Linked DNA regions of Aliidongia dinghuensis. The protein of the gene in region 1 interacts with the protein of each later gene in a pairwise test. Links are inferred from orthologs where the notes say so. Each region holds a gene or a part of one and is shown in the gene's direction. Other genes may lie near its edges. The genes, in order: cheB and IEY58_RS23545.

Evidence for each region.
Region 2: the proteins of cheB (region 1) and IEY58_RS23545 interact in binary tests that used the Escherichia coli proteins (3 or more experiments, as listed by UniProt). The link is inferred for Aliidongia dinghuensis from one-to-one orthologs.

What each region holds. Positions count from the first base shown.
Region 1 is NZ_BMJQ01000004.1:168,303-182,628, forward strand. Bases 7,338-10,331 are described here. They hold cheB (chemotaxis-specific protein-glutamate methyltransferase CheB), read left to right. Parts: upstream 7,338-8,320; coding sequence 8,321-9,343; downstream 9,344-10,331. Other genes in these bases: IEY58_RS09045 (hybrid sensor histidine kinase/response regulator), read left to right, coding at 7,338-8,300; IEY58_RS09055 (HAD family hydrolase), read left to right, coding at 9,524-10,198. Outside these bases: IEY58_RS09020 (response regulator), read left to right, coding at 1-1,874; IEY58_RS09025 (chemotaxis protein CheW), read left to right, coding at 1,881-2,360; IEY58_RS09030 (CheR family methyltransferase), read left to right, coding at 2,350-3,801; IEY58_RS09035 (chemotaxis protein CheW), read left to right, coding at 3,815-4,411; IEY58_RS09040 (methyl-accepting chemotaxis protein), read left to right, coding at 4,462-6,075; more of IEY58_RS09045, read left to right, coding at 6,090-7,337; IEY58_RS09060 (sensor histidine kinase), read left to right, coding at 10,416-12,245; IEY58_RS09065 (peptidoglycan-binding protein), read left to right, coding at 13,097-14,074; IEY58_RS09070 (c-type heme family protein), read left to right, coding at 14,065-14,326. UniProt on the Escherichia coli protein: Involved in chemotaxis. Part of a chemotaxis signal transduction system that modulates chemotaxis in response to various stimuli.
Region 2 is NZ_BMJQ01000013.1:150,557-165,088, reverse strand. The notes cover bases 3,672-6,871. They hold IEY58_RS23545 (hybrid sensor histidine kinase/response regulator), read left to right. Parts: upstream 3,672-3,977; coding sequence 3,978-6,671; downstream 6,672-6,871. Other genes in these bases: IEY58_RS23540 (chemotaxis protein CheW), read left to right, coding at 6,668-6,871; IEY58_RS23550 (histidine phosphotransferase family protein), read left to right, coding at 3,672-3,811. Outside these bases: argE (acetylornithine deacetylase), read right to left, coding at 1-349; IEY58_RS23570 (NAD kinase), read right to left, coding at 412-1,203; GTP 3',8-cyclase MoaA, read right to left, coding at 1,268-2,260; molybdenum cofactor guanylyltransferase MobA, read left to right, coding at 2,306-2,914; IEY58_RS23555 (DUF3553 domain-containing protein), read right to left, coding at 2,911-3,099; more of IEY58_RS23550, read left to right, coding at 3,200-3,671; more of IEY58_RS23540, read left to right, coding at 6,872-7,165; IEY58_RS23535 (response regulator), read left to right, coding at 7,210-7,575; IEY58_RS23530 (protein-glutamate methylesterase/protein-glutamine glutaminase), read left to right, coding at 7,653-8,909; IEY58_RS23525 (CheR family methyltransferase), read left to right, coding at 8,906-9,748; IEY58_RS23520 (chromate transporter), read right to left, coding at 9,942-10,469; IEY58_RS23515 (chromate transporter), read right to left, coding at 10,466-11,035; transcriptional regulator GcvA, read left to right, coding at 11,113-12,030; IEY58_RS23505 (ABC transporter permease), read right to left, coding at 12,046-13,029; IEY58_RS23500 (ABC transporter permease), read right to left, coding at 13,035-14,018; IEY58_RS23495 (sugar ABC transporter ATP-binding protein), read right to left, coding at 14,015-14,532. UniProt on the Escherichia coli protein: Involved in the transmission of sensory signals from the chemoreceptors to the flagellar motors. CheA is autophosphorylated; it can transfer its phosphate group to either CheB or CheY.

The sequences.
Region 1 (14,326 bases):
TCATTTCCGATCAGCGCATGCCGGGGCTGAGCGGGCACGAGTTCCTGACGCGCGCGAAAGAAATCTCCAATGCGACGCGCATTCTCATCACCGGCTATTCGGACATGGATGCCGTCGTCGCGGCGGTCAATTCCGGCCGCATCTTCGGCTATATCTCCAAGCCGTGGGACCCGACGAAGCTCAAGCATCTCATCCGCCAGGCCGCCGATCATTGCGAGCTCTTGCGGGCGCTCACCGACGAGCAGCGCCTGCTCAGCAACCTGATGGATAACGTCCCGGACGCGATCTACTTCAAGGACAGCGAGCACCGTTACCTGCGCAGCAACCGGGCCCATGCCCGCGCCCTGGGGCTCAAGGACCCGACGCTCGCGATCGGGAAGCGCGCCGGCGATTTCCTGCCTCCCGAGCAGGCGCAGCTCCTGGAGGACGAGGACGCTCGCGTCCTTCACGCGATGCAGGCCCCGTTGAGCACCGTGGTCAAGCTGCAGGCCAAGGGCGAGGAGCCGCGCTGGCTCTCGACGACCCGGGCGGCAATCAGGGACGAGGTCGGCAAGGTCGCGGGGCTCGTCGCCATCGCACGAGACGTCACCGCCGATCAGCTGGCTGAGGAGCGGCTCCGCGAGGCGCACGATCTGCTCGAGCGCCGGGTCGAGGAGCGTACGGCCGAGCTTACCGCCACGGCCGAGCAGCTGGCGGTCGCCCGGGCCGCCGCCGAGGCCGCGAACCGCGCGAAGTCGCAATTCCTCGCGACCATGTCCCATGAGCTGCGCACGCCGCTGACCGGCCTCATCGGCTTTCCCGAACTCTTGCTGCGCACACAGCCCGACCCGGACGAGCTGCGCCGCTTCCTCGAGCTTCAGCGCGACGCCGGCCGCGCACTCCTGGCGCTCGTCAACGATATTCTCGACCTATCGAAGATCGAAGCGGGCAAGCTCGAGCTCGAGCAGGTCCCGTTCGAACCGCGGGGCATCTTCGCCGGGTGCGAGGCGCTCGTCGTCCATAACGCGGAGGCCAAGGGGCTCGCGGTCGAGAGCCGGATCGACGGGAGGGTGCCGAGCTGGCTCGTGGGCGATCCGATGCGCCTGCGGCAGGTCACGCTCAATCTGCTGAACAATGCAATCAAGTTCACCGATGCCGGTCGTGTCTCGCTGACCGCCGACTGGATCGAGCCCATGCTGGGCAATACTGTGCCGGGCGGCACCGCGCTCCGCGTCACCGTGGCCGATACCGGCATCGGCATTCCGGCCGACCGGCTCGACCGGCTGTTCCAGGAATTCAGCCAGGTCGATGATTCGACCAGCCGACGCTTCGGCGGATCGGGACTGGGCCTCGCCATCTGCCGGCGCCTGGTCGAGCTGATGGGCGGCCGGATCGGCGTCGACAGTGTTCCGGACCGGGGCAGCACGTTCTGGTTCGAAGTGCCCGCGACGATCGCGCCGGCGACGAGCGCCGACGGGAACGAGCCCGCAGATGCGGAACAGCCGAGCACCGCCGCGCGCTCTGTCCTGCTGGCCGAGGACAGCGCGCCGGTCCAGATCCTCGTCACCGCCCTGTTGGAGACGGCAGGGCACCGCGTCGACGTCGTCGACAACGGCGCCGCCGCCGTCCAGGCCGCCAAGGCCGGCAAGTACGACCTCATCCTCATGGACGTGCAGATGCCGGTCCAGGACGGCCTCGCCGCGACACGGGAAATCCGTGCCGCCGAACACGGTGGTCATCGCATCCCGATCGTGGCGCTGACGGCCAATGCGACGAGCGACGAGCTGGAGCGGTGCCGGCAGGCCGGCATGGACGTCTGCCTGACCAAGCCGATCGACCTCGATCAGCTGATCGCGACGATCCAGCGCCTCACCCCCGACGCGGCCACGGAGTGAGCGCCTGTGGCCCCAGCACTCTTTCTGCTCAGCTTCACCCTCGGCCACCAACGTTACGCGCTGCACCTTGCCGCCGTGGAGCGCGCGGTCCGCATCGTCGAGATCGTGCCGCTGCCCGAGGCGCCGGACATTGTGCTCGGCATCATTAACATGCACGGGCGCGTCATCCCGGTTGTCGACACCCGCAAGCGTTTCGGCCTCGCTGCCCGCCGCCCGACGCTCGACGATCATCTGATAGTCGCGCGCACGAGCAGCCGGTCCGTGGCGCTGCTGGTCGATCGCGTGGGCGACGTGCTGGAGTTGGCACCGGCGGACGTGATTGCCGCCACCGATATCCTGCCGAACATGGCCTATGTCGACGGCGTCGCGAAGCTCAAGAACGGCACGATCGTCGTGCACGACCTCACGACGTTCCTCTCGCTCGATGAAGAGGCGAAGCTCGATGCGGCGGTTGGCGCCGCGGCGGAGGCTTCCCATGGATTCTAGCCTGTCCGACGGACTGCTCGCGCGCTTCAGCGACTATCTCGCGGCGCAAGTCGGGCTGCACTTTGCGCCGGATCGCTGGACCGAGCTCACGCGGGGGCTCGACCGGGCCGCTGCCGACCTCGGCTTCGCTGACGCCGCCGCCTGCGTGCTCCATCTGCTGTCGACCGGTCTCACCCGGGCGCAGATCGAGGTGCTGGCGAGCCATCTCACGGTCGGCGAGACCTATTTCTTTCGAGAGCCGCGCAGCTTCGAGGTGCTCGCGACCCGGGTTCTGCCGGATCTCATCCAGGCTCGGCGGGCGGACGGCCGGGCGCTCCGCATCTGGAGTGCCGCCTGCTGCACGGGCGAGGAGCCCTATTCGATCGCGATGCTGCTCGATCGGCTGATCCCCGATCTCGCCGACTGGAACATCACGCTGCTTGCGACCGACATCAATCCGCAATTTCTGCGGCGCGCGGAGGAGGGGGTCTACAAGGACTGGTCGTTCCGAGGCGTCGGCCAGGATATCAGGGACCGGTACTTCACCCGGGAGCCCGACGGCGGAAGCCGCATCGTCCCGCGCATCAAGGCGATGGTGACCTTCTCCTACCACAATCTGGTCGAGGACCGCTTCCCGTCGATCGACAGCAATACGAACGCGATGGACGTGGTGCTGTGCCGGAACGTGCTGATGTATTTCAGCCCGGATCGGGCGCGCGCGGTCGTGGGCTATCTCCATCGGGCCTTGCGGGATGGCGGCTGGCTGGTGCCGAGCGCCGTCGACGGCTCGCCGGCGCTCTTTGCCCCCTTCGTCCTCGCCGATGTCGAAGGCACGACGCTCTACCGAAAACAGGCGGCCGTCGTCCCGCAGCCGCGACCGCCGGTGCGGCCGATCGTCCCAGCGCCGGCACCGATGGCGCCGCGACCCGAGCCGATCCGCAGCGTCGAAGGCCAGCCCGATCCCTGCCGCGCGGCATCCGCGCTGCACGATCAGGGGCGCTATGCCGAGGCCTCGGAAATCCTGGTCAAGTATCTGGCGAGCCGCCCGGCCGACGTCTCGGCCATGCTTCTCCTGGCGCGGACCTATGCCAATCAAGGTCGCCTTGCGGATGCGCTGCATTGGAGCACAAAGCTGGTCGCGGCCGATCGGCTCAACGCCGGCCACCATTATCTGCTGGCCATGATCCAGCAGGAAATGGGCGCGCTGGCGGATGCGGCCGCTTCGCTGCACCGCGCGCTGTTTCTCGATCCCGGCTTCGTGCTCGCCCATTTCGCGTCGGCCAATCTCGCCCGGATCGAAGGCAAGCGCCCGGAGGCACGCAAGCATTACCGCAATACCTTGGAGCTGCTCAGGGGACGGGCGCCGGGCGACGTGCTGCCCGAATCCGAAGGACTGACGGTCGACCGGCTCCGCGAAATCGTCCGTCACGCCGCCGAGATGGTCGAGGGAGGGAAGCCGTGACCGGAGCTAAATCATGACCGACTGGGAGGCGATCCATCGGCGCCTGGCGCAGATCGAGGCCGCGCTGAGCCGCGGCAGCCGGCGGAGCGCGCAAGCCATGCGCGACGTCCTGCGCGAGCGCGCTGAGGTGATGGCACGCCCGATCGGCACGCGCCGGGTCGCCGATGATCAGGTCGAGTTCCTCGAATTCGCCGTGGCGGGCGAGCGCTACGGCATAGAGACGGCCCACGTCCGCGAGGTCGCGACGATCAGCGGGGTGACCCGGGTGCCCGGCGTCCCGGCGTTCATCGGCGGCATCGCCGCCGTGCGCGGCCAGATCCTGTCCGTCCTCGACATCGCCCGCCTGTTCGATCTGCCGCCGTTCGACGGGCCGGCGGCGGAGCGGCTCGTGGTGCTCGAAGCGCCGGACATGCCGGTCGGCGTGCTCGCGACGGCGATCCATGGCGTGCGTGCCGAGCCGCCGTCCGAGATCGAGACCTCGCTGCCGACGCTCGGCGGCGGGCGCGCACCCTACCTGCTCGGCGTCGACCGTACCGGCGTCGCCATCCTCGATGCCGCGGCGCTGCTCGCGGCCCAGGAGGTCATCATCGGAGTGGACGCGGCGCAATAGAACCAAACCGAAAACAACCACCGAGCCGAAGCGCGACAAGGGGGATCGTCATGAAATTTTCCGTCGGTGCTAAGATCTGGGCCTGCCTGGGGGCCGTTCTGCTGATCCTGCTCATCGTCGCGGCAGTCTCGTACCAGAATACGCAGAAGCTGACCCAGACAGCGATCTGGCGCGCGCATAGCTTCGAGGTGCAGGTGGCGCTTACCGGTCTGCTGTCGGTCCTGCAGGATGCGGAAACCGGCCAGCGCGGCTATCTCATCACCGGCGAAGAGCGGTATCTCGAGCCCTATCAGACGGCAGTCCGGAACATCGACCGCGCGGTGCAGTCGCTGAAAGACCTGACGGCCGACAATCCGGCCCAGCAGCGCAACATCGAAGCCCTGCGCGCGCCGATCAAGGACAAGCTGGACGAGCTCAAGGAAACCGTCGATCTGCGCCGGGCACAGGGCTTCGAGCCCGCCCGGCAGATCGTCCTGACCGACCGCGGCAAGCAGGTGATGGACGAGGTGCGCCGCCAGATCACCGGCATGCAGGCCATCGAGAGCGAGTTGCTGCGGCAGCGCGAAGCGGCGATGACGGCGAGCTCGGAGAATACGCTCTGGGTGATCCTGGGCGGTGCCACCATCGCGGCGCTGTTCGTCATTGCCGCCGGCTATTTCCTCGGCCGGAATATCTCGGGCCCGCTGCGCGACATCACCGTGACCGCCGAGCAAATCGGCGGCGGCGATCTGACGGTCAGTACGCCCACCAATACCGTGCGGACCGACGAGATCGGCATGCTCGGCCGGACGTTCCACGCCATGACCGGCAAGCTGCGGGTGCTGATCCAGGAGATCCGCGAGGGCATCAATGTGCTGGGCACGGCGGCGAACCAGATCGTCACGATCACGGCCCAGGTCGCCGCCGGCGCGTCCGAGACGGCGACGGCGCTCGCCCAGACCAGCGCCACGATGGAGGAAGTGAAGAAGACCTCGCAGGTCTCGAGCGAGAAGGCGCTCTACGTCTCGGAAACCGCCCAGAACACGATCCAGGTGTCGCAAAGCGGTCGCCGGGCGGTCGAGCAGTCGATCGACGGCATCAGCAAGGTCCGCGAGCAGATCGGTGCGATCGCCGAGGCGGTCATGCAATTGAGCGAACAGGGCCAGGCGATCGGTGAGATCGTCGCCTCGGTCAACGACCTGGCCGAACAGTCCAATCTCTTGGCGGTCAACGCCGCGATCGAGGCGGCGCGCGCCGGCGACCAGGGCCGGGGCTTCGTCGTCGTGGCGCAGGAGGTGAAGAGTCTCGCCGAGCAATCCAAGCAGGCGACGGCACAGGTGCGCACGATCCTGGGCGATATCCAGAAGGCGACGGCGACCGCCGTGCTCGCGGCGGAGCAGGGCAGCAAGGCGGTCGATACGAGCGTGAAACTGTCGGTCGAGGCGGGCGAGGCCATCGAGCGGCTGTCCCAGAGCATCGCGGTTGCGACCCAGGCCGCAACCCAGATCGCCGCGTCGAACCAGCAGCAGCAGGTCGGCATCGATCAGGTGGCGCTCGCCATGGAGAACATCCGGCAGGCGAGCGTGCAGAACCTGGGCGCCACGAAGCAGGCCGAGAGCGCAGCGCAGAACCTGAACGAGCTCGGCCATAAGCTGAAGGCGATGGCGGTGCAGTATCGAGCGTAGAGCGAGGTCGGTCGATGACCCGTCAGGACGAACAGCTCCTGAAGAAGCTGCTGGCCATGTTCGAGGTCGAAGCGGAGGAGCATCTGAGCGCCATCGCCACCGGACTGCTGGCGCTCGAGCAGAACCCGGCGGACGACCGGCGGCAGGAGCTCATCGAGACGACCTTTCGCGAGGTCCACACGCTGAAGGGTGCCGCCCGGGCGGTCAATCTCGAGGTCGTGGTCGAACTCTGCCACGCGCTCGAGACCGTGTTCGCCGTCTTGAAGCGAAACCGGCTGACGCCGCCGGCGGAGCTGCTCGATCTGCTGCATCGAGGCTTCGCGCAGATCAGGGAGCTGCTGCCCGGCGGCGCGCAGGAGGGATCGCGCGAGGCCGCGGCGACGGTGATCGAGAGCCTCGGCCAGGCGACGAACGGCCTTGACGGCCCGGCCGGCATTGTCGTCCCCACGACGACAGTGACGCCATTGGCGCCGCCCCCGACGCTTCCGCCGCCTGCCGCGACACCCGCCCGGCCTGGCGCGCCGCGGCAGACGGTGCGCATTGCCACCACCAAGCTCGACGCCCTGCTGCATCAAGCGGAGGAACTGGTCGCGGCAAAGCTTGCCGCCGCCCGGCAGGCGAGCGAACTGAGCGCGCTTGCGGACGAGCTCGCCCATCGGAGGAGGGTCCGCGACCAGGCCCGCCGCTTCGCCGGCGCCGACGGGTCCACCGGGCTGGCGGCTGCCGACGACGAAACCTACCGGTGGGTTGCCGACCGCCTGGCCGGTCTCGCCAGTGCCGCGCGAGACGATTTTCGATCGCTCGGCAAGATGATCGACAATCTGCTCGACGGCACCAAGCAGGTCCTGATGGTGCCGTTCTCGGCCGTGCTCGAGCCACTGCCGTCGGTCGTGCGCGACCTGTCGCGCGCTGAGGGCAAGGAGGTGGAGCTCGTCGTCCGGGGCGAGGAGCTCGAGATCGACCGGCGCATCCAGGAGGAAATCAAGGACGCGCTGCTGCATCTCGTCCGCAATGCGGTCGATCACGGCATCGAGGCGCCGGCCGAGCGCGTGCGCCGGAACAAGCCGGCGCGCGGCGTCATCACCATCGCCATCACCCAACATGACTCGGGCCGGGCGGAGCTCGCGATCAGCGACGACGGCGCCGGGATCGATCCGGCCGGCCTGCGCCGGGCGGCGCGCCAAGCAGGCCTGATCTCGGCAGAGCAGGACGCGGCGATGAGCGATGCGGACGCGCTTGCGCTCGTCTTCCGCTCCGGGCTGTCGACGAGCCCGATTGCGACCGACCTGTCGGGCCGTGGCCTGGGGCTCGCCATCGTCCAGGAGAAGGTCGAACGGCTCGGTGGCTCGGTGCGCGTCGAGGCCCGGCCCGGGGGGGGTACGAGCTTCCGCCTCGTGCTGCCGGTGACGCTCGCCTCGTTCCGCGGCGTTCTGGTCGAGGCCGCGGGCGCCGCCTTCATCCTGCCGACCCGGCATGTCGAACGGGTGGCGCGGGTTTCGGTCGACGAGATCAGCACGGTCGAAGGCCGCGAGACTATTCGTCTCGGCGGCCGTACGCTGGGCCTGGTCTGGCTCCAGGATGTCATGGGAATACCGGGCGCCATCGACGGCGCCGCCGATCATCGCAACGTCATCGTCCTCAGCTGGGGTGGCCAATCCGTCGCCTTCGCGGTCGACCGGATCCATGACGAGCGCGAAGTGCTGATGAAGGGGCTGGGCCGACAGCTGCGCCAGGTGCGCCATGTTACCGGGGGCTCCGTGCTGCCCACGGGAACGATCGCGCTGATCCTGAACGTCCGCGATCTCATGGACGGGGCGGCGCTGGCGCCGGCACCGACGCGCATCGTCACCGGGCCGCCACGGCGCAAGTCGGTCCTGATCGCGGAAGATTCGATCACGGCGCGGACCCTGTTCAAGCATGTGCTGGAAGCCGCCGGCTATCGGGTCAAGACCTCGGTCGACGGGCGCGACGCCTGGGCCAGCCTCACGGCAGAGCCGTTCGATCTGCTGGTCTCGGACATCGAAATGCCGGGCATCAACGGTCTCGACCTGACAGCGAAAGTGCGGAGCGACCGCACGCTCGCGAACCTGCCGGTCATTCTCGTCACATCGCTCGGATCCGCGGCGGATCGCGAGCGGGGGATCGATGTCGGCGCGAACGCCTACATCGTCAAGGACAGTTTCGACCAGAGCAACCTGTTGCAGATTGCCAGCCGCCTGACGTGAGGAAGTGCTAGTTGATCAGAGTGTTGGTCGCCGAGGATTCGCCTACATTGCGCGAATTCCTGGTGCATATCCTGAGCGCCGAAGCGGATATCCGGGTGATCGCAACGGCCGTTGACGGCGTGCAGGCGGCGGAGGCGGTGGCGCGGCTGCGGCCCGACGTCGTCACGATGGACATCCACATGCCGCGGCTGGACGGCTTCGCCGCGACGCGCCGGATCATGGAAGACCATCCGACGCCGATCGTCATCGTCAGCAGCACCATGAGCGATCAGGTCGCCGCGACCTTCCGCGCGATCGAGGCGGGCGCGCTCGCCTTCGTGCGGCGCCCGCACGGCATCGGACATCGCGAGCATGCCGCGGATGCCGGCGAGCTGGTGCAGACCGTTCGCCTGATGGCGGAGGTGAAAGTCGTCCGACGTTGGCGGAAGTCCAGTATCGGCAGCCGACGTATCGCGCCGACGGCAGCGAGCGTCGGGGCGGGGGCCAAGGGGCGGATCGTGGCGATCGGCGCGTCGACCGGCGGTCCGATCGCGCTCCAGACTCTTCTCAAGGGCCTGCCGTCGGACTTTTCGGCCCCGCTCGTCATCGTGCAGCACATATCGCCGGGTTTCGTCGAAGGCTTCGTCGATTGGCTCGGCGGTGCGTCGTCCTTGCCGGTTCGTCTCGCCCAGCATGGCGAGCCGCTGCTGCCTGGGCATGTCTATCTGGCGCCGGACGGCAGCCACATGGGTGTCACGGCCGACGCCATCCGCCTCGACACCGGTCATGCGGAGAACGGAAGCCGGCCGGCGATTTCCTATTTGTTCAGATCGGTTGCCGAGAGCTTCGGCGCGAACGCGGCCGGTATCCTGCTGTCGGGCATGGGTGCTGACGGTGCGGCGGAGCTGAAGGCGCTCCGGGAGCTCGGCGCCACGACCGTCGCCCAGAGCAAAGAGAGCTCGGTCGTCCACGGCATACCGGGTGTTGCCATCGACCTCGGGGCTGCCGGTCACGTGCTGGACCCGGTCGAAATTTCGAAGCTGCTGACCCGCTGGGCGTCATAGCGATTTTGACAGTAAGCTCGCCTACACCGTGCTGCAGCGCCTGATCGCGCTCGCCAAGACGACGAGCGCGCGGGGCACGGTCATCACGATTGCCGCCGGATGATCCGCGACGCCGGGCGTTAGCCCTCGTGCAGGAGGCCAGTAGTTCTCAAGCCTGAACCCGCGCGAGAGGAGAGAGCCATGACCGGCGACGCTGCCTTTCTGTTCGATCTGGACGGTACGCTGATGGACAGCGTCTACCAGCACGTCCTGTCCTGGGCGGAGGCCCTGGACGCGGAAGGCATCCAGGTGCCGATCTGGCGCATTCACCGGCGCATCGGCATGAGCGGCGGCCTGTTCGCGCGCGCGCTCATGCGCGAGTCGGGACTGGAACTCGACGAGGAGCTGCGCGCCAAGCTCAGCCGCGGCCATGCCCAGGCCTTCCTGCGGCGGCTCGACGGCATTCGGCCGCTGCCGGGGGCAGAAGCGCTCTTGAGCCATCTGACGGACATCGGCATCGCCTGGGCCATCGCGACCAGCGGGCGCGCCGAGACCGCGCTGCCGATGATCGAGAAGCTGGGGCAGCCGATGGACCGGTTGACGATCGTGACGCGCGATCAGGTGGCGTTCGCCAAGCCGAACCCGGACCTGTTCATCGAAGCGGCTCGCCGGTTGAACAAGCCGCCCAGCCAATGCTTCGTCGTCGGCGACAGCATCTGGGACATGCTCGCCGCCCAACGGGCCGGTACGCTGGGCGTGGGGCTGCTCTCAGGCGGTTATGGTGACGACGAGCTCGTGCGGGCCGGCGCCTTTCGCGTGTTCGGCGAGCCAGCCGACCTCCATGCCGGGCTGTTCGAGCTCGGCATCCGATCTTGAGCATCGTGCCGAGGGTGACTGCTTTCCTTTGCCGATCATCGGCTTGACCGAACGCTGAACGTCGTCGCAGGCTTGACGCCCAGTGGTCGCGCTCTGCCCGAGCGGCGGCGCGCCCGGAAGCCTGTGTACCCGTTGCTGGTGTGCTATCGTCGCCGTCACACACCGCTCCGGGGGCGCGGGTTCCCTCGATTGCAGCGAAAGTACGAATGCGGCCAGCATGTTGACGAAACCGGCGGAGCCACGGGGCAAGGCGCAAATCGCGAACTTGATTCGCCGAATCGAGACCGCCAATTTTTCAGCCGATCAGGTTGCTGCGGCCGACGAGCTGGCGATGCTCGCACGGGACAGTGGCGACGATTCGGTGCTCGCCGAGGCGCTCGGCTGTGCCCAGCAGGTCTATTACAACGCCCGTCAATGGCGTGAGGTGGCCGATCTCGGTGTGGAATCTGCCGGGCTTTTGTCGGAGCGCGATCAGCGCTTCGAGGAGTGGCGCTGCTGCTACTACACCGGCCAGGCATCGCTGCACCTTAGCCGTATGGGCGAGGCGCTCAGTTGGCTTGATCGCGCGAGTGCGCTCGCGGTCGAAATGGGGGATGTCATCCGCCAAGGACGGTCCCTCAACGTGACCGGCATCGTCCTCGGCAGTCTCAGGAACTATCAGGGCGCGGAGCTCGCCTACGAACGGGCGCTGGCCTTGTGCGAGGAGGCGAACGCGGATGGCGACCGCCTTCTCGTGCTCAATAATCGGGTGCAGACGCTGCTCTATCGTGCCCGTGAGGAAAGCGACAAAGTGCTGGCCGCACAGCACGCTCAGGAACTGCTCGATATTGTCGACGACAAGTTCCAGGCTGAGATCAAGGAAAAATGGCCGGTCTTTACCGATGCGGTCGCCGATACAGCGGCCCAATGCCATCTGATTCTCGGCAACTACCAGACTGCCATCGACATCTTTGGCCGGATCAAGGAGTCTGCCGATTCGGCTGGTAATTCCTACCTCAGGAACGGCTGCTATATCGGTATGGGCGAAGCGCTTCTCGGCCTCGGCAAATATCGAGAAGCGATCAGCAGCTGCGCGCAAATCGACGCAGCCCAGGTCTCCGGCCTTTTGTCGTACTCGCAGTCCAAATACCACGAGCTGCTCGCCGAGTCGTATCGACAGACCGGAGATTATGAAAACGCGCTAAAGCACTTTAAGGCTCATCATGATCTCTATGTGCTGATCAACAACGACTATGCCGAACAATATGCGAGCTACGTATCGGTTGCGCTGGAACTCGAGAAAAGCAAATCCGACCTCGCCACGTCCCGACGGCTTGCGGACGATCTTCGGCAGGCCAAGCAGCAGGCCGAGGATGCCAGCAAGGCGAAGTCGGAATTCCTCTCCAACATGAGCCACGAGTTGCGCACGCCGTTGAATGCGATCATCGGCTTCTCCGAGGCGCTGCTCGAGGGCGTGCTGGGGCCGATGGAGGGCAGGCATCGCGAATATGTCGGCGACATCCATGCGAGCGGCCGGCATCTGCTCGAGCTGATCAATCAACTGCTCGACATCTCGAAGGCCGAGGCAGGCAAGATCGAGCTCAGCGAAGAGGTCGTCCCCTTGGTCGACGTGATCCGTGACGCCAAGATGCTGGTGCGCGAGAAGGCGCTTGCGAAGGGCGTCATCATCGAGCCGTTTGCCGGCAGCCCGCTTCGCGTCTGGGCGGATCGGCTTCGGCTCAAGCAGTGCCTCATCAATCTGCTGTCCAACGCCGTCGAATTCACGCCAGCGGGCGGCAATGTCGCCGTTCAGGTCGACGTCGACGTCGGGGGCGTCGGCATCCATGTCGTCGACACAGGCGCCGGCATTGCCGCGGAAGACGTGCCGCGGGCGTTCGAGCGGTTCGGTCAGGGTGGCCGGGGTCGTGCCGCGAGCGGGACCGGGCTCGGCCTGCCGTTGACCCGGCAGCTCATCGAGCTCCATGGCGGTTCGGCGGAACTCGTCAGCGAGTTGGGCCGAGGCACCACCGTCACACTTCGGCTGCCGAAGTCGCGCCTCCGCGCCTAAACGTCCTTCGAAAGCGTTTTCGGTTCGGAAGCAAAAGGGGCCGTCGCAGCCGCGACCGCCCCTCTGCGGGCCGGCTATTTCGACGAGCTGGACGGGACCGTGATCGTCGTCGTCCGCGCCGCCGGCGGAAGCACATACTGGTAAGGAGTCGAGCGAAGGCTCGAGCCGCTGCTGCTGCTCGGCGGCGTGGGCATGGACCGCCCGCCGTGTGGCGCGCCAGCCGCAAGAGCCGGAGCCGTGACCGCAAGAGTTAGGGCAAAGCCTGCAACGAGATATTTTAGCAAAATTGTCCCCCGGATTATCAAGCTTAGGGTCATTGCTTATATGGATTTCGCAAATCCGAAGAAATGATTATATTTCGAAGATAAATATCAATTTTGTGGAAAGTTTTCATTTCTCCGGACCGACTGACCTCTGTCTATGCTCCGAACAGTGCTGCAGGCAAAAGTCATTGCATTCCCAGCGAGTCCACGGATGGGCGCACGGCGGGCGAAAGGTTCTCGGCGCCGTCCCCGACATAAGCATTGCGCCGATCGATTCAACCTTTTTTCTATTGCTGGTTGGGCGTTCTTCCCTTGGTCGAAACGCGCATTGTCCGCACGAAGTCTTCGCAAGTGGAGGAGCTGCTGCGATCGCTTTGGCACGAACAACGCCGCCTCTCAGCTTTCCCGTGCTGGGGCCTTCTGGCTAGAATGCAGCGCGAGCCGAAAGTCGACCGACAGGAGGCGCCCGGCGCAGCCGCGGCGTTGGCACGGCAAGGGGGCACGACAGGGGGGCGAGGTCCGATGCGCAAGCGACTTCTTGGGTCTGCTACCGTTCTCGCCGCCGTCGGGACGCTTTGGCTCGGCGCGATGCCGCCTCGCGCACAGGCGGCGAGCGGTGGGTTCGCGCTCGTGGTCGGCGAGGCCGGCTACAGCGGCCTGCCGGCGCTTGCCGGTTGCGCGCTGTCGGCGCATGCGGTCTCCGCCGCGTTGCGCGGGCTCAACTTCACCGTGGACGAGCAGGACGATCCCAGCAGCGGCGCGCTCTATGCCGCGCTCGGCGCGCTCAAGCGGCAGCTCGCCGCCCAGCCCGATGCGCCGACGTTCATCTATGTCTGCGCCTATGCCATGGGGTACGAGGGCCGTCCGTTCCTGCTGCCGGCCTCGGCCAGTATCGGCCGGCCGGCCGATGTGCTGACCCAGGGCTTGCTTGTGAAGTCGCTGCCCGACGCGATGCCCGCCAGCCGATCCGCGGCGGCCGTGCTGGCGCTTGACGTGGTGCCGGTGCCGACATCGGTCTCAGGCGAGGGGGGCTCGGGCGAAGGGGCATCCCTGGCGCTCGATGCCGCGGTGCCGCCGACATCGCCCTCGACCCTCGGCTATCTGGCGGCGGCGAACACGCCGCAGGGCAATACGCCGCTGGCGCTGGCCGCAACCCTGGTGCCGCTGCTGCACGGATCGACGATAGAAAGCTCCAAGCTGCTCAGCGACGCGCAGCAGCGCCTGGCCGGGACGAAGGCCGCGACGGTGGCGGCACTTCGACTGCCGGACGCCGGGCTGTTCCTGGCCGGCACCGTGCCACCCACGGCTCCCGTTGCGGCAACACCGCCGGCTTCGCCGGCTGCCGCCACGACGGTCCTGCCGGACGAGGACCAGATGACCGAGGCCCAGCGCCGCCAGGTGCAGCATGCCTTGGCACGGCTCGGCTATTACGACGCCCAGACGGACGGCGTGTTCGGTCCCGAGACCCGGGCCGCGATCCGCCGCTGGCAGCATGAGCAGCACGCACCGATGACGGGCCATCTGACCGCGGGGGAGGCCAGCAAGCTGGCGACGACATGGGACTGAAAATCAAATTCAACCTGGTGATGCTGGCGGCCTTCATCGTCGGCCTCGCACTCGCGGCGGCCTATTCCTGGCGCGTCGCCGAGGAGACGGCGCGGAGCGAGGTGGAGCAGCTGGCATCCGTCATGCTCGAGGAGGCCAATGCCGTTCGCCACTACACGGACGCGCAGATCGGCCCGCTGCTCGCCGAACAGAACCAGCTGCATTTCCTGCCGCAGACCATTCCGTTCTATGCGGCGGAAACGACGATGCGGG
Region 2 (14,532 bases), on another replicon or contig:
GCGTCTTGGCCAGCACGACGCCCAGGAAGCTCTTCATGTCGGAGGCGCCGCGCCCGACGAGCTTGCCGTCCTTCTCGACGAGCTCGAACGGGTCGCTCGTCCAGTCCTGGCCGTCGACCGGCACCACGTCGGTATGGCCCGAGAGCACGACGCCGGGCTTGTCCTCGGGGCCGATGGTCGCGAACAGGTTAGCCTTGCGCCGCTCGGCGTCCCACGACCGGCTGGACCGGACGCCCAGGTCGGCGAGATAGGCTTCGACCCAGTCGATGAGCGCCAGGTTGGAATCCCGGCTCGTCGTGTCGAAACCGACGAGTGTCTTGGTGATTTCAATGCTACTGAGGCCAGCCATCGTGGAGCTCGGGCGTTGTTTCGGGGAGGCCCTCGAACTATGCGCCCGATTGCGGCCCGGCGTCAGCTCTCGAACTGCTCCTTCAGCACGCGCTCCGACAGATTGTGCTCGTGGTCGAACAGTAGGCTGAGGCTGACCTCCCGGGTCTCGCGGACCTCGACCCGCATGACGTTGCGCACCTCGATGAAATCGGCGCCGGCGCTGATCGGCCGCTTCTGCGGCTCCAGCATCTCGAACGTGACGGTGACATGGTGCGGCAAGATGGCGCCGCGCCAGCGCCGCGGGCGGAAGGCGCTGATCGGCGTGAGTGCCAGCACGCCCGAGCCGAACGGGATGATCGGCCCATGGGCCGACAGGTTGTAGGCGGTGCTGCCGGCCGGGGTTGCGACCATGACGCCGTCGCACATGAGCTCGTCCATGCGCCTGACCCCGTCGACCGAGATGCGGATCTTCGCCATCTGGCGGGTCTGGCGCAGCAGTGCCACCTCGTTGATGGCGAGCGCCTGGTGGCACTTGCCGTCGGTGGTCGTCGCCTGCATGGCGAGCGGGTGCAGCCGCTCCGTATCCGCCTTCGCCAGGCGCTCGAACAGATGGTCGGGCGAATAGCTGTTCATGAGAAAGCCGACCGAGCCGCGATGCATGCCGAAGATCGGCAGGTGCCGCTCGAGATGGCGGTGCAGCGTTTCCAGCATGAAACCGTCGCCGCCCAGCGCCACGATCACGTCGGCCTCGTCGAGCGGCACGGTCGGGTAGCGACGCTGGAGATCGGCGAGCGCCGCCTGGGCCGCCTCGGCCTCCGAAGCGACGATGGCGATCTTGGGCGCGGGCGCGCCGCCGCTCTCGGTTACCGACATGAACGAGCAGTCATCGGATCGCCTTCTGAGGCCGGGGAAACAAGGCGGCGGAGAGACAAGGCGGTCAGCCGCCGGTGACACTCATGTGGCGCGGCACGGCCGGACCATGATGCTGGCGATCGATGACGAAATCGTGACCCTTGGGCTTGCGCCGGATCGCGGCCAGGATCGCGTCTTCGAGCGGCCCGTCGCTCTCCCCGGTGCGGAGCGGTGCGCGCAAGTCGGCCGCGTCCTCTTGCCCCAAGCACATGTAGAGCGTGCCCGTGCATGTCACGCGCACGCGGTTGCAGCTCTCACAGAAATTATGGGTGAGCGGCGTGATGAAGCCGAGGCGCCCGCCGGTCTCGCCGACCGTGACGTAGCGGGCGGGGCCGCCGGTCCGGTAGTCGCTCTCGGTCAGCGTCCAACGCTCGTCGAGGCGCGCCCGGACATGGGACAGGGGCAGATACTGGTCGAGCCGCGCCTCGTCGCCGATCTCGCCCATCGGCATGACCTCGATGAATGTCAGGTCATGGCCCTCGGCGCCGCACCAGGCGATGAGATCGTCGAACTCGTCCTCGTTGACGCCCTGCAAGGCCACCGTGTTGATCTTGACCTTGAGCCCGGCCTCTTTCGCCGCCGCGATGCCGTCCATGACCTGGCCGATCCGGCCCCAGCGGGTGATGGCGGTGAACTTCCGCTCGTCCAGCGTATCGAGCGAGACGTTGACCCGCCGGACGCCGGCCGCCTTGAGCGCGCCTGCGTATTTCGCGAGCTGGCTGCCGTTGGTGGTGAGCGTCAGCTCGTCGAGCGCGCCGTCGGCGATCCGCCGTCCCAGGCTTTCGATCAGCCACATGATGTTGCGCCGGACCAGCGGCTCGCCGCCGGTCAGGCGCAGCTTGCGCACGCCCAGGCGGATGAAGGCGTTGCACAGCCGGTCGAGCTCTTCGAGCGACAGCACGTCCGCCTTGGGCAGGAAATGCATGTCCTCGGCCATGCAATAGACACAGCGGAAATCGCAGCGATCCGTGACCGAGACGCGGAGGTAGCTGACGGTTCGTCCAAAAGGATCAATCATGTGTCGTAATATGTCGGTGGAACGGGCGTCGAACAAGGGGGCGGCATGCGGGACGAGGAGCGGCCTTTAGCCGTGGTTCTGGCGGGGGGCCTGGCGCGGCGCATGGGCGGTAGCGATAAGCCGCTCCTGTTGCTCGGCGGCCGGCCGGTGCTGGACCACGTGCTTGCCCGGCTGCGCCCGCAGGTGTCGGGCCTGGCGCTCAATGCCAACGGCGATCCGGCGCGGTTCAGCGACTTCGGCCTGCCTGTGCTGCCGGACCCGCTGCCCGGCTGGCCGGGGCCGCTTGCCGGCATCCTGGCGGCGCTCGACTGGGCCGCTGCGGCTGGAGCTGGCCATGTGCTGACCGTTCCAGGCGACACGCCGTTCCTGCCGGCGGATCTCGTCGAGCAGCTCGGCCGGTCCGTCGCGGACGGTGCTGCGGCGGCCTTTGCCACCTCCGCTGGCCGCCGCCATCCGATCGTGGGACTCTGGCCGGTCGCGGCGCGCGACGCGTTGCGCCACGGCGTCGCAGACGCCGGGATGCGGCGGGTCGACGACTGGGCACGGTCGCTCGACGCCGTGCCGGTCGAGTTTCCAATCGGGGCGGTCGATCCGTTCTTCAACGTGAATACGCCCGAGGACCTCAGGACGGCCGAAAGCCTGCTCGGCCTCTAGCGGCGGTCGAACGTATCCGGATCGACCTCGTCGAGCTCGACCGCCTCTGCGATCAGGACGCGCTTGCCGGCATGCTCGAAGTTGATGGTGATCCGCCCGTCGATCGCTGATTGGACCTGGCCCACGCCCCAGTCCGGCTCCGCCGGCAGGCGCACCCAGGTGCCGGGTACGAAATTTGTTTCCATCCTCTGGTCCGACCTTGTGTCGCGGCAGGGTCCTCTGGGATCATCGGACCATCACGGCAAACGCGGCAAGAGGCATCGGGACAGCATGGGCGCGGACGACATGAGCGGTTGGCAGATCGATCTCAGAATCGCCGAGCTGCTGGCGGCGCGGCTCTGCCACGAGCTGGTGAGCCCGGTCGGCGCCATCAACAACGGCGTCGAACTGCTGGCGGACGACCCCGAGTTCGCGGCCGATGCCGCGGCATTGATCGCGCAGAGCGCCGGCCAGGCGACGCGGCGTCTGCAGTTCTACCGGATCGCCTATGGCTCGACGATGCCGATCGCCGGCGATTCGGCGCGCAAGGCGACGCTCGACCTGTTCGAAGAGAGCAAGATCACGTGCGTCTGGCCGGAGCCGTTCGAGCGGGACGTCTCGAGCAAGCTCATCTGCAACCTGTTCCTGGTTGCAGCCGAGGCCCTGCCGCGCGGCGGCACGCTCCGGCTCGGCACCCGTCCTGCGGGTGGGATCGAGCTGGTGGCGGCGGGCGAGAGCGCGCGCCTGCCGGCCCATCTGCCCGATGCGCTCGTCGGCACGCCCGCCGCAGACGCGATCGACACGCGCAGTGTCCAGGCGGCCTTCACCGCGTCGCTCGCGCGCCGGGCGGGGCTACTACCGTCGATCGAAACGCCGGCGTCCGGCGAGATCGTCTTTGCACTCGCTTCCGGCAACTGAAACGGGCATTCTTGATTCGTTTCTCGGGCGAACCGGTCGGGGCGGCGAGCGCGGTCCGTAACGGGATTTTAAGGAATAAATCCGAAGGTCGGGCAGGTTTCGGAACCTTGCCCAACCATGGGGTTCCGGCCGACCGTTCAGTACTTTTCACGGCGGAAATCAGGCCATGGACGATCTACTCAGCGAATTCCTGACCGAGACCGCCGAAGGGCTGGCGACGCTTGACCTGGAGTTGGTGCGTCTCGAACAGAATCCGAACGATCCGGCGCTGCTCGGCAACATTTTCCGGATCGTGCATACGATCAAGGGCACCTGCGGCTTCCTCTCGCTGCCGCGGCTCGAGACCGTGGCGCATGCGGCCGAGAACGTGCTCGGCAAGATCCGCGACGGCCAGCTCGAGGTGACGCCGGTCGCGATCAGCCTGATCCTGAGCTCGCTCGACCGGATCAAGATGCTGCTGGCGACGCTCGAGGCGACCGAGGCGGAGCCGGACGGCGACGATGCGGACCTGATCGCCCAGCTGAACGCCTTCGCCGAAGGGCAATTGACCGAGGCTGCGGCCCCCGCGGCACCGGCTGCCCCGCCGGCTCCCGTCGCGGCGGCCGTTCCGGAGCCGGAACCCGAGCCGGAGGTCGAGCCAGCGCCGGTCGCTCCCGCACCAGTCGCAGTGGTCCAGGCCGCGCCGCCGGTGCCGGTCGCGAGCACTGCCGTCGCCAAGCCGAAGCCGACCGCCGTCGCGGAACATGAGGCGCCGCCGCCTGCCGCCGCCCGCGCGCCGGCCGACACCGACGTCAAGGACTCGGCGGTCGCGGCCTCCAACATCCGTGTCAATGTCGATCTGCTCGAGAACCTGATGACGATGGTGAGCGAGCTCGTGCTCACCCGCAATCAGCTGATGCAGATCCTGCGCGGCCAGAAGGATTCCGAATTCGGCGTGGCGCTGCAGCGCTTGAGCCACGTCACGACCGAGCTGCAGGAAGGCGTCATGAAGACGCGCATGCAGCCGATCGGCAATGCCTGGGCCAAGCTGCCGCGCCTCATCCGCGACCTCGGCATCGAACTTCGCAAGAAGATCGACCTGCAGATGAAGGGTGCGGAGACCGAGCTCGACCGCCAGGTGCTCGAGCTCATCAAGGATCCGCTGACCCACATGGTGCGCAACTCGGCGGACCATGGCATCGAAGGCCCGGCCGACCGGCTCGCCGTCGGCAAGCCCGAGACGGGCACGGTCACGCTCAACGCGTACCATGAGGGCGGCCACATCATCATCGAGATCGCCGACGACGGGCGCGGTCTCGCCACCGACAAGATCAAGGCCAAGGCGATCCAGAACGGGCTCGCGACCGAGGCCGAGCTGGCGCAGATGTCCGACCAGCAGATCTACCAGTTCATCTTCAAGGCCGGCTTCTCGACCGCCGCCGCCGTGACGAGCGTCTCGGGCCGTGGCGTCGGCATGGACGTGGTCCGCACCAACATCGAGAAGATCGGCGGCACGATTGAGCTGAAGAGCCAACCGGGCCGCGGCTCGACTTTCGTCATCAAGATTCCGCTCACGCTCGCGATCGTCTCGGCGCTCATCGTCGAATGCGCGGGCGAGCGCTTCGCCATCCCGCAGATCAGCGTGGTCGAGCTGGTGCGCGCCGCGCCCGGCACCGAGACGCAGATCGAGCGCCTGAACGGTGCGCCGGTCTTACGGCTCCGCAACCGGCTTCTGCCACTGGTCGGCCTCGACCAGCTCTTGAAGCTCCGGCAGACCCACGACACGTCGGCCGAATGCTTCATCGTCGTGGCACAGGTCGGCACTTACTCGTTCGGCATCATCGTCGACCGGGTGTTCGATACCGAGGAAATCGTCGTGAAGCCGGTGGCGCCGCTGCTGCGCGACATCACGATGTTCTCGGGCAACACGATCCTGGGCGATGGCGCCGTCATCATGATCCTCGACCCGAACGGCATTGCCGCCGCCACCGGCGAGATCACGGTCGGCAGCGACAACCGGGCGACGACGGAGCAGGCGGTGGCGCGCGGACGGCAGATCGACAAGACGTCGCTGCTTCTGTTCAAGGCCGGCGACACGAGCCCCAAGGCGGTGCCTCTGGCGCTCGTCGCCCGGCTCGAGGAGATCGACCGCAAGGAGATTGAATATTCCAACGGCAAGCCGGTCGTGCAGTACCGCGGCAAGCTCATGCCGCTGGTGCCGATCGATCCGAGCCTCCGGGTCAGCCATGAAGGCCGCCAGCCGATCCTGGTCTTCTCGGACAAGGAACGCTCGATGGGCCTCCTGGTCGACGAGATCGTCGACATCGTCGAGGATGTGCTGCATGTCGAGCTCGGCTCGGAGAAGCCGGGTCTGATCGGCAGCGCGGTCCTGGCCGGCAAGGCGACCGATCTCATCGACACGGGCTACTACCTGATGCAGGCCTACGACGACTGGTTCGGCTCGCGCACCGAGGGCGCGCTCGACCAGATCGCCCGGGCAACGCGCGTGCTCCTGGTCGACGACTCGCCGTTCTTCCGCAACCTGCTGACGCCGCTGCTCACGATCGCGGGCTACGACGTGAGCGCCGTCGACTCGGCCGACCAGGCGCTCGACCTGCACGAGGCGGGCGAGGATTTCGACGTCATCATCAGCGACATCGAGATGCCCGGCATGAACGGGTTCGAGTTCGCGACCCAGGTGCGCAGCGACAGCCGCTGGCGCCATGTGCCGATGGTGGCGCTGTCGTCGCACGCGACGCCGGAGGATCTCGACCGCGGCCGTGAGGTCGGCTTCAACGACTATATCGCGAAGTTCGATCGAGACGCGCTGCTCGCCTCGCTTTCGACCACTCTCAACCTGCAGCGCGAGGTCGCCGCATGAGCATCGTTCCCGCCGGTACGCAATCGCGTCAGATCCAGGCCATCGGCGACGCGCAGTCCCACGACTACGTCTCGATCTTCATCGCCGGCCAGATGTTCGGGATCCCCGTCCTGCAGGTGCAGGACGTGCTGGGCCCTCAGCGCATCACCCGCATCCCGCTGGCGCCGCCCGAGGTCGCGGGCTCGCTCAACCTGCGCGGCCGCATCGTGACCGCGATCGACGTGCGCACGCGGCTCAAGCTGCCGAAGAACACCGAGAGCAAGGAGAGCATGAGCGTCGTGGTCGACCAGGGCGGCGAGCAGTACAGCCTGCTGGTCGACAATGTCGGCGAGGTGCTGAGCCTGACGAGCGAGACGTTCGAACGCAATCCCGCGACCCTCGATTCGGCCTGGCGCGACGTGTCGAACGGCATCCATCGGCTCGACGGCAATCTCCTGATCATCCTCGATGTCGCGCGTCTCCTGGACTTTGCGACGAGTGCCGACGCAGCCTAGCGGCGCCTGTCGATTTCACACGCCTCGGCGCCTGGAGTTTGGTCATGAAGTTTTGTCTGATCGTCGATGATTCCCGAGTTGTAAGAAAGGTCGCGCGGCGCATCCTTGAAGATCTCGATTTCGAGATCGAGGAGGCGGCCGACGGCAAGCTGGCGCTCGAAGCCTGCATACGCCGCATGCCGGACGTGGTGCTGCTCGACTGGAACATGCCGGTGATGAACGGGCTCGAGTTCCTGATCGAGCTGCGCCAGGCCAAGGGGGGCGATGCGCCGATCGTGGTGTTCTGCACCACCGAGAACGATATCGCGCATATCCAGGCGGCGATCGGCGCCGGTGCCAACGAATACATCATGAAGCCGTTCGACAGCGACATCATCCACGCCAAGTTCGCGCAAGTCGGGCTGTTGTGACCGACGGCAGGTCACCCTTGTCCGGAACCTCGCCGCCGGGGCCGGTCGCCGATCAGGGCGGCGGGCCATATCGGGTCATGGTATGCGACGACAGTGCCGTCATCCGCGGCCTGATCTCGCGCAGCCTCGAGGCCGATCCCGAGATCCACGTCGTCACGACCGTGTCGAACGGGCAGATGGCGCTGAGCGCGCTCGCCCGCCATTCGATCGAGGTCTGCATTCTCGACATCGAGATGCCGGTCATGGACGGGCTGACGGCGCTGCCGAAGATGATCGAGGCGCAGCCCAACCTGCAGGTCGTGATGGCGTCGACGCTGACCCGGCGCAACGCCGAGATCAGCATGAAGGCGCTGGCCGCCGGTGCCGCCGATTACCTGGCGAAGCCGACGACCTCGATGGCGCTCAACGCCGCGGCCGATTTCAAGGCCGAGCTCGCTGCCAAGGTCAAGGCGCTGGGCGCCGTCCGCCGCCGCGCCGCCGGCATCGCCGTGCCGCATCCCCAGGGACCGACGGCCGCGCCGGCGCATGCGCCGGCCCATTCCGCCGCCGCCCAGGCTCCGGCGCCGATCCACCGCCCGATCGGTGCGCCGGCGGCGCCCAGTCCGATCCAGACAGGCACCCCGCACGCAGGTTCGACGCACGTCGTGTCGCCCGCAGCGCGCCCAACGGGCGCGCCCGGCCTGGCACCGCTGCGCCCGACAGCGCTGGCCGCTGGCCGCGGGCCGCTGTCGCTCCGGCCGGCGCCGACGGAAGTCCCCGAGATCATCGCCATCGGCTCCTCGACCGGCGGCCCGCAGGCGCTCTTCGCCGTGCTCGCGGCCCTGAAGCCGGGCCTGCAGCAGCCGATCGTCATCACCCAGCACATGCCGGCGACCTTCACGACGATCCTGGCCGAGCATATCGAGCGGGCGAGCGGTATCCCGACCCATGAAGCGGCCGAGGGCATGGCGCTCCAGGGCGGGCACATCTATGTGGCGCCCGGCGAATTCCATATGACCATCGAGGCGCACGGCGCGCAGAAGATCGTGAAGCTCCTGAAGACGCCGCCGGAAAACTATTGCCGGCCATCGGTCGATCCGATGCTGCGCAGCCTGATCAAACTCTATGCCCGGCGCATTTTCACTGTCATTCTGACGGGCATGGGGCAGGACGGGCTCAAGGGGAGCGAGGCGGTCGTGGCGGCCGGCGGCGCGGTCATCGCGCAGGACGAGGCGACGAGCGTCGTCTGGGGCATGCCTGGCGCCGTGGCGACGGCCGGGCTCTGCAGCGCGGTTCTGCCGCTTGCGGAGATCGCGTCGTACGTCCGGAAGGTCGCGACGAGGGCAGGGGCATGAATATCGACGATTTCAACCTGCTCTCGAAGCTCATCAAGGACCGGTCCGGCCTGACGCTCACCAAGGACAAGGCGTATCTGCTGGAAAGCCGCCTGCTGCCGGTCGCGCGCAAATGGAACCTCAAAAGCCTCGACGAGCTGGTGATGCGGCTCAGGACCCGTTCCGAGGCCGGGCTGGTGCGCGACGTGGTCGAGGCGATGACCACGAACGAAAGCTTCTTCTTCCGCGACATCAAGCCGTTCGATCAGTTCAAACAGGTGGTGCTGCCCTACCTGCTGCAGTCGCGTGCCCAGACGCGCACGATCAAGATCTGGTCGGCCGCCTGCTCGAGTGGGCAGGAGCCCTATACGCTCGCCATGATGCTCAAGGAGGAGCGGCAGAAGCTCATCGGCTGGAACATCGACATCCTGGCGACCGATCTCTCGACCGAGATCCTGGCCAAGGCGCAGGCCGGGCTCTATTCGCAGTTCGAGGTGCAACGCGGCCTGCCGATCCAGCTGCTCGTCAAATATTTCAAGCAGGCGGGCGACCGCTGGCAGATCGACAGCTCGATCCGCGAAATGGTGCGCTATCGGCCGTTCAACCTGCTGGACGACTTGGCCGGTCTTGGCCAGTTCGACGTCATCTTCTGCCGCAACGTGCTGATCTATTTCGACCAGCCGACGAAGCAGATGGTGCTGGAGCGCATGGCGAAGCAGTTGGCGTCCGACGGCTTCCTCTATCTGGGCGGTGCCGAGACGGTGGTGGGCATCACCGACAAGTTCCAGCCGATGGTGAACCACCGCGGCATCTATCACCACGGCAACGCGACCGCAGCGGCGAAGGTCGCGGGGCTCTGATCGGCTTCTGGCCCGTTATCCCCGCCTGACGCCGAGGTTTTCTAAGGCCATCTCTCTTCTCCGTCATCCCCGGGCTTGACCCGGGGATCCACGTATCGCGGCCAGGCGGCAGCAGATGCGCGCGGCAACCGGCGCGTGGATGGCCGGGTCAAGCCCGGCCATGACGATTGAGGGAGAGGTGCCGTTTACCGACCTACGAAATCCCGACCAGCCCCAGCGCCGTCGCGAGGCCGAAGATCCAGAGCGGGTTGTACTTGGTCATGGCCATGAGCGCGAAGGTGCCGGCGGTGAGCACGGCGCCTAGCCAATCGTGGATCGCTGCCCGCGTGAGCAGATAGGCGCTCGCCGCGACCAGCCCGATCGTGACCGGTGCCAGGCCACGCTGGACGATGCGCTTCACTCGCTCATTGCGGCTCCGCTCCCAGCGGCGCACGGCGAAATAGGTGAGGACGCAGGACGGTGCGCACATCGCGACGGTTGCGGCGACGGCGCCCATGAATCCTGCCGCCTGAAAGCCGATCAGGCTGACCATCAGCACGTTCGGCCCCGGCGCCGCGTTGGCGAGCGCGAACAGCTCGGCGAACTGCCGGTCGGTCATCCAATGCTCGAGCTCGACCGCGACACGGTGCATCTCGGGCACGACCGCGTTGGCGCCGCCGATCGCGACCAGCGACAGGAGCACGAAATGGCGGATAAGGGTGCCGAGCACATCCGGCTTCATCGCGCGAGCCGCCAGACCCAGGCGATGCTGATCGGCGCCAGCGCCAGCACGACATAGACGAGCGGCCAGCCGAAGCCCACGACCGCGACGAACGCGATCGCGGCGACCACTATCGCCTCCGGCCGCTTGATATAGGGCTTGGCGACCTTCCAGGCGGTCGCGAGCACGAGGCCGGCTGCCGCGGCGCCCAGGTTACGGAACACGCCGCCCAGCGCTGCGCTGTTGCCGTAGGCGGCATAGAGCATGCCGAGGGCGAGCACGATGGCGAAGGGGGCGGCGAGCAGGCCGGTCACGGCCGCAAGCGAGCCCAGGGGACCGGCGAAGCGGTTGCCGAGCGCGATCGACAGATTGACGATGTTCGGCCCGGGCAGAAGCTGGCACAGGCTCAGCAGGTCGGTGAATTCGACCTCGCTGAGCCAGTGCCGCTCCTCAACGATCATCCGGCGCGCCCAGGGCAGCACGCCGCCGAAGCCCTGGACGCCGACCGTCAGAAAGCCGAGGAACAGATCGCGCGCACTGACCTTGGCCGCCGCAGATTGGTCATCGGTCATAGGTGCGCTCGTCATGGGTTATCCATGACGGAAGTGCGCTGCCGGCACAAACGAGTTATCATCGCGTTCCTCGTGAGAGAAAGTCACAATAGATGCGCCGTCGCCTGCCCCCCTTGAGTTCCTTGCGCGCCTTTGAGGCTGCGGCGCGCCGCGGCAGCTTCACGGCCGGCGCCGAAGAGCTGCTCGTGACCCACGGTGCGATCAGTCGGCAGATTGCGTCGCTCGAGGATTGGCTCGGCACGCCGCTGTTCGACCGGCTCGGCCGGCGGGTCCGGCTGACGGCGGCAGGGCGCGACTATCTGGAGGCGATGAGCCGCGCGTTCGACGGCATGGCCGAGGCGACCCGGCGCCTGACCGAGGCGAATGCGGTCAGAAGCCTGACCGTAAACGCGCTGCCGACCTTCAGCATGCGCTGGCTCCTGCCGCGGCTCGCGGGATTCCAGCAGCGGCATCCGGACGTGGCGTTGCGCCTCGTGACCTCGGACCGGCCGCTCGACGAGGTGCGCGAACCGTTCGACGTCGCGATCCGGCGCGGGCCTGATACCTGGTCCGGCTGCATGGCGGCGCCGTTCCTGGCGGAATGGGAGGTGCCGGTGATGAGCCCGGTGCTGGCCGAACGCCAGCCGGTGCGCCAGTCCGTCGATCTTGCCCATCACACGCTGCTCCATGCCGACACGCGGCCCGGCGCCTGGCAGCGCTGGCTGTCGGCGGCCGGCCAGCAGGGCCTCGCGGTTGCCGGCAATCAGCGCTTCGATCATTTCTACCTGACGCTCCAGGCCGCGGCGGACGGGCTCGGCGTGGCTCTTGGCCCGCTGCCGATCCTGGCGGACGAGCTTGCCGCGGGCCGCCTCGTGGCACCGCTCGACGGGCCGAAGCTCGAGGCGCGCGGCTATTGGCGCGTCACCCCCAACGGCCGCGCCGACGATGCGGCGGTCCAGGCGCTCAGCGCCTGGCTCGATGCCGAGGGCCAGGCCATGGGTGCGCCTGACCCGAGCGATCCGGACGCGTGAGCGGCGTGCCATGTCTCAAGTCGCCGCGGCCCGGCCGTAGAGCAGCAGCATCAGGATGATAGTAACGCCGTAGACGATCTGGCGGATCGCCTCCTCGATCTGCATGATCGACAGGATCGACTGCAGGAGCGTGATCAGCACCACGCCCGCGACCGTACCGAGGTAGGTGCCGCGCCCGCCCAGGATCGAGGTGCCGCCCAGCACCACGGCGGCGATCGCCGGCAGCAGGTAGGGATCGCCCATGCCCTGATAGGCCTTGGTCGAATAGCCGGCGAGCAGCACGCCGCCGAACGCCGAGAGCGCGCCCGACAGCATGAAGGCCAAGACCGTGATGCGCCGCGTCGAGCTGCCGGAGAGATAGGCGGCGCGCTCGCTGTTGCCGATGGCATAGACCGCACGGCCGAACACCGTGCGCTTGAGGGTGAAGACGGTCGCCGCACCGACCAGCACCCAGATCCAGACCGCATTCGGTATGCCCAGCAGGGTCCGCCCGGTCGCAAGGTCGCGCATGGCGCCGGTCGCCATGTCCTGCGGGGCGGCTCCGCCGGTGCGCAGGATCATGAGGCCCTGCGCCACCGCATTCGTGCCGAGCGTGAAGATCATTGACGGCACGCGCAGATAGGCGACGCCGATGCCGTTCACCAGGCCGAACAGCATGCCGCACAGGATGCCGAACGGGATGGCCACCCAGACGCCGGCCGGCCCCCAGCCGGCGGCGGCCGTCGACATCATGGCGCCGACCGTCATGACCCAGGGCACTGACAGGTCGATCTGGCCCAGCAGGATGACGATCATCAGGCCGGTCGAGGCCATGGCCAGGAACGAGGCGACCTGCAACTGCTGCAGAAGGTAGTCGGCGGAGAGGAAATTGGACGAATAGAGGCTGCCCACCAGCAGCACGACGAGGATGCAGGCGAACGCCGTCGCCACCGCGCGGTCGATGCCGCGCAACGCGTGCGCGAGGCGGAACGGGTCGGGCTTGGCATGATCCTGGTTCATGGGCCTCACCCGAACAGATCGAGACGGTTGCGGAGGTGGAGCAGGCGCAGCGATCCGATGCAGACGGAGACGAGCAGGACCAGGCCGAGGAACAGCGGCTGCCACAAGGGGTCGAGGTCGAACACGAACAACAAGTCGTTGATCGTGCGGAAGATGAGCGCGCCGAAGATGGCACCGACGGCGCTGCCGGTGCCGCCGAACAGGGAGACGCCACCCAGCACGACGGCTGCGATCGAGTTCAGCGTGTAGGTGGCCGCGTTCGACGAGGAGGCCTCGCCCGAATAGGTGAAGAAGGTCAGCATGAGCCCGCCCATCGCCGCGAACAGGCCGGCCAGCGTGTAGGCGGCGAATTTCGCGCGCTCGGTCGCGACACCGGACATGTAGGCGGCGGCCTCGGAGGAACCCACGGCATAGACGGCGCGGCCGAGGGCCGAACGCCGGAACGGCAGCCAGATCAGCAGCACGACGCCCAGCAGCACGACGAGGCTCGCCGGAATGCCGCCCGCGAGCTGGCCGGTGAGCGTGTCGGCCAGGTCGCCATTGACGTCGCCGCCCGGGTCGGGCCGGAGCGCCAGCGCCACGCCGAAATAGATGGCGCCGGACGCGATGGTCGCGACGATCGGCTGCAGCCGGCCGAAGATGACGAGCGCGCCATTGACGGCGCCACAGGCGATCCCGGCCGCGAGCACGCCCAGGACGCCGAGCGCCGTCATGGCCGGCGAGCCGTCGACGATCCAGGATGCAAGACAGTTGGAAAGGATGAACACGGCGCCGATCGAGAGATCGATGCCCGAGGTCAGCACGACGAAGCTCTGCGCCATCGCGAGCAGGGCCAGGAGCACGCCCTTGTTGGCCGCGGTCTGCACGACATTCGCGCTGAAGCCGGCCGGGTGATTGCCGGTGTAGACCGCGAACATCAGGACGAAGACCAGGGCGGCCAGCAGCGTGCCGCGATGCTCGGCGAAATGGTAGCGCCAGTCGCCTCTCATGCGCCCACCGCCGGCACATGGCCGGCCTCCCCGGATGATGCCGCGATGTTAAGCGCGCTGCCGACGAGCGCCCGCTCCGTCAGATCGTCGCCGGCGAGCTCGCGGCTGACGGCGCCGTCATAGAGCACCAGCACCCGGTCGCAGCAGCCGATGAGCTCGTCGTAATCGGTCGAATAGAACAGGATCGCCACACCCTCGTCGGCGAGCTTGCGCAGCAGCTGGTAGATCTCCTGCTTGGTGCCGACGTCGATGCCGCGCGTCGGGTCGTTCAAGAGGATGATGCGCGGCGCCAGCATCAGCCATTTTGCGATCACGACCTTCTGCTGGTTGCCGCCCGAGAGCGCGCCCACGGGAATGTCGACCCCGGCGGCCTTGATCGCGAGCAGGCGCAGCATCTCGTCGATCGCCCGGGCTTCGGCCACCCGGTCGATCACGCCGCCGCGCGCGAGCCGGCCCAAGGCGGCGAAGCTCAGATTGTCGCGCACCGACATCGGCAACATCAGCCCCTCGGTCT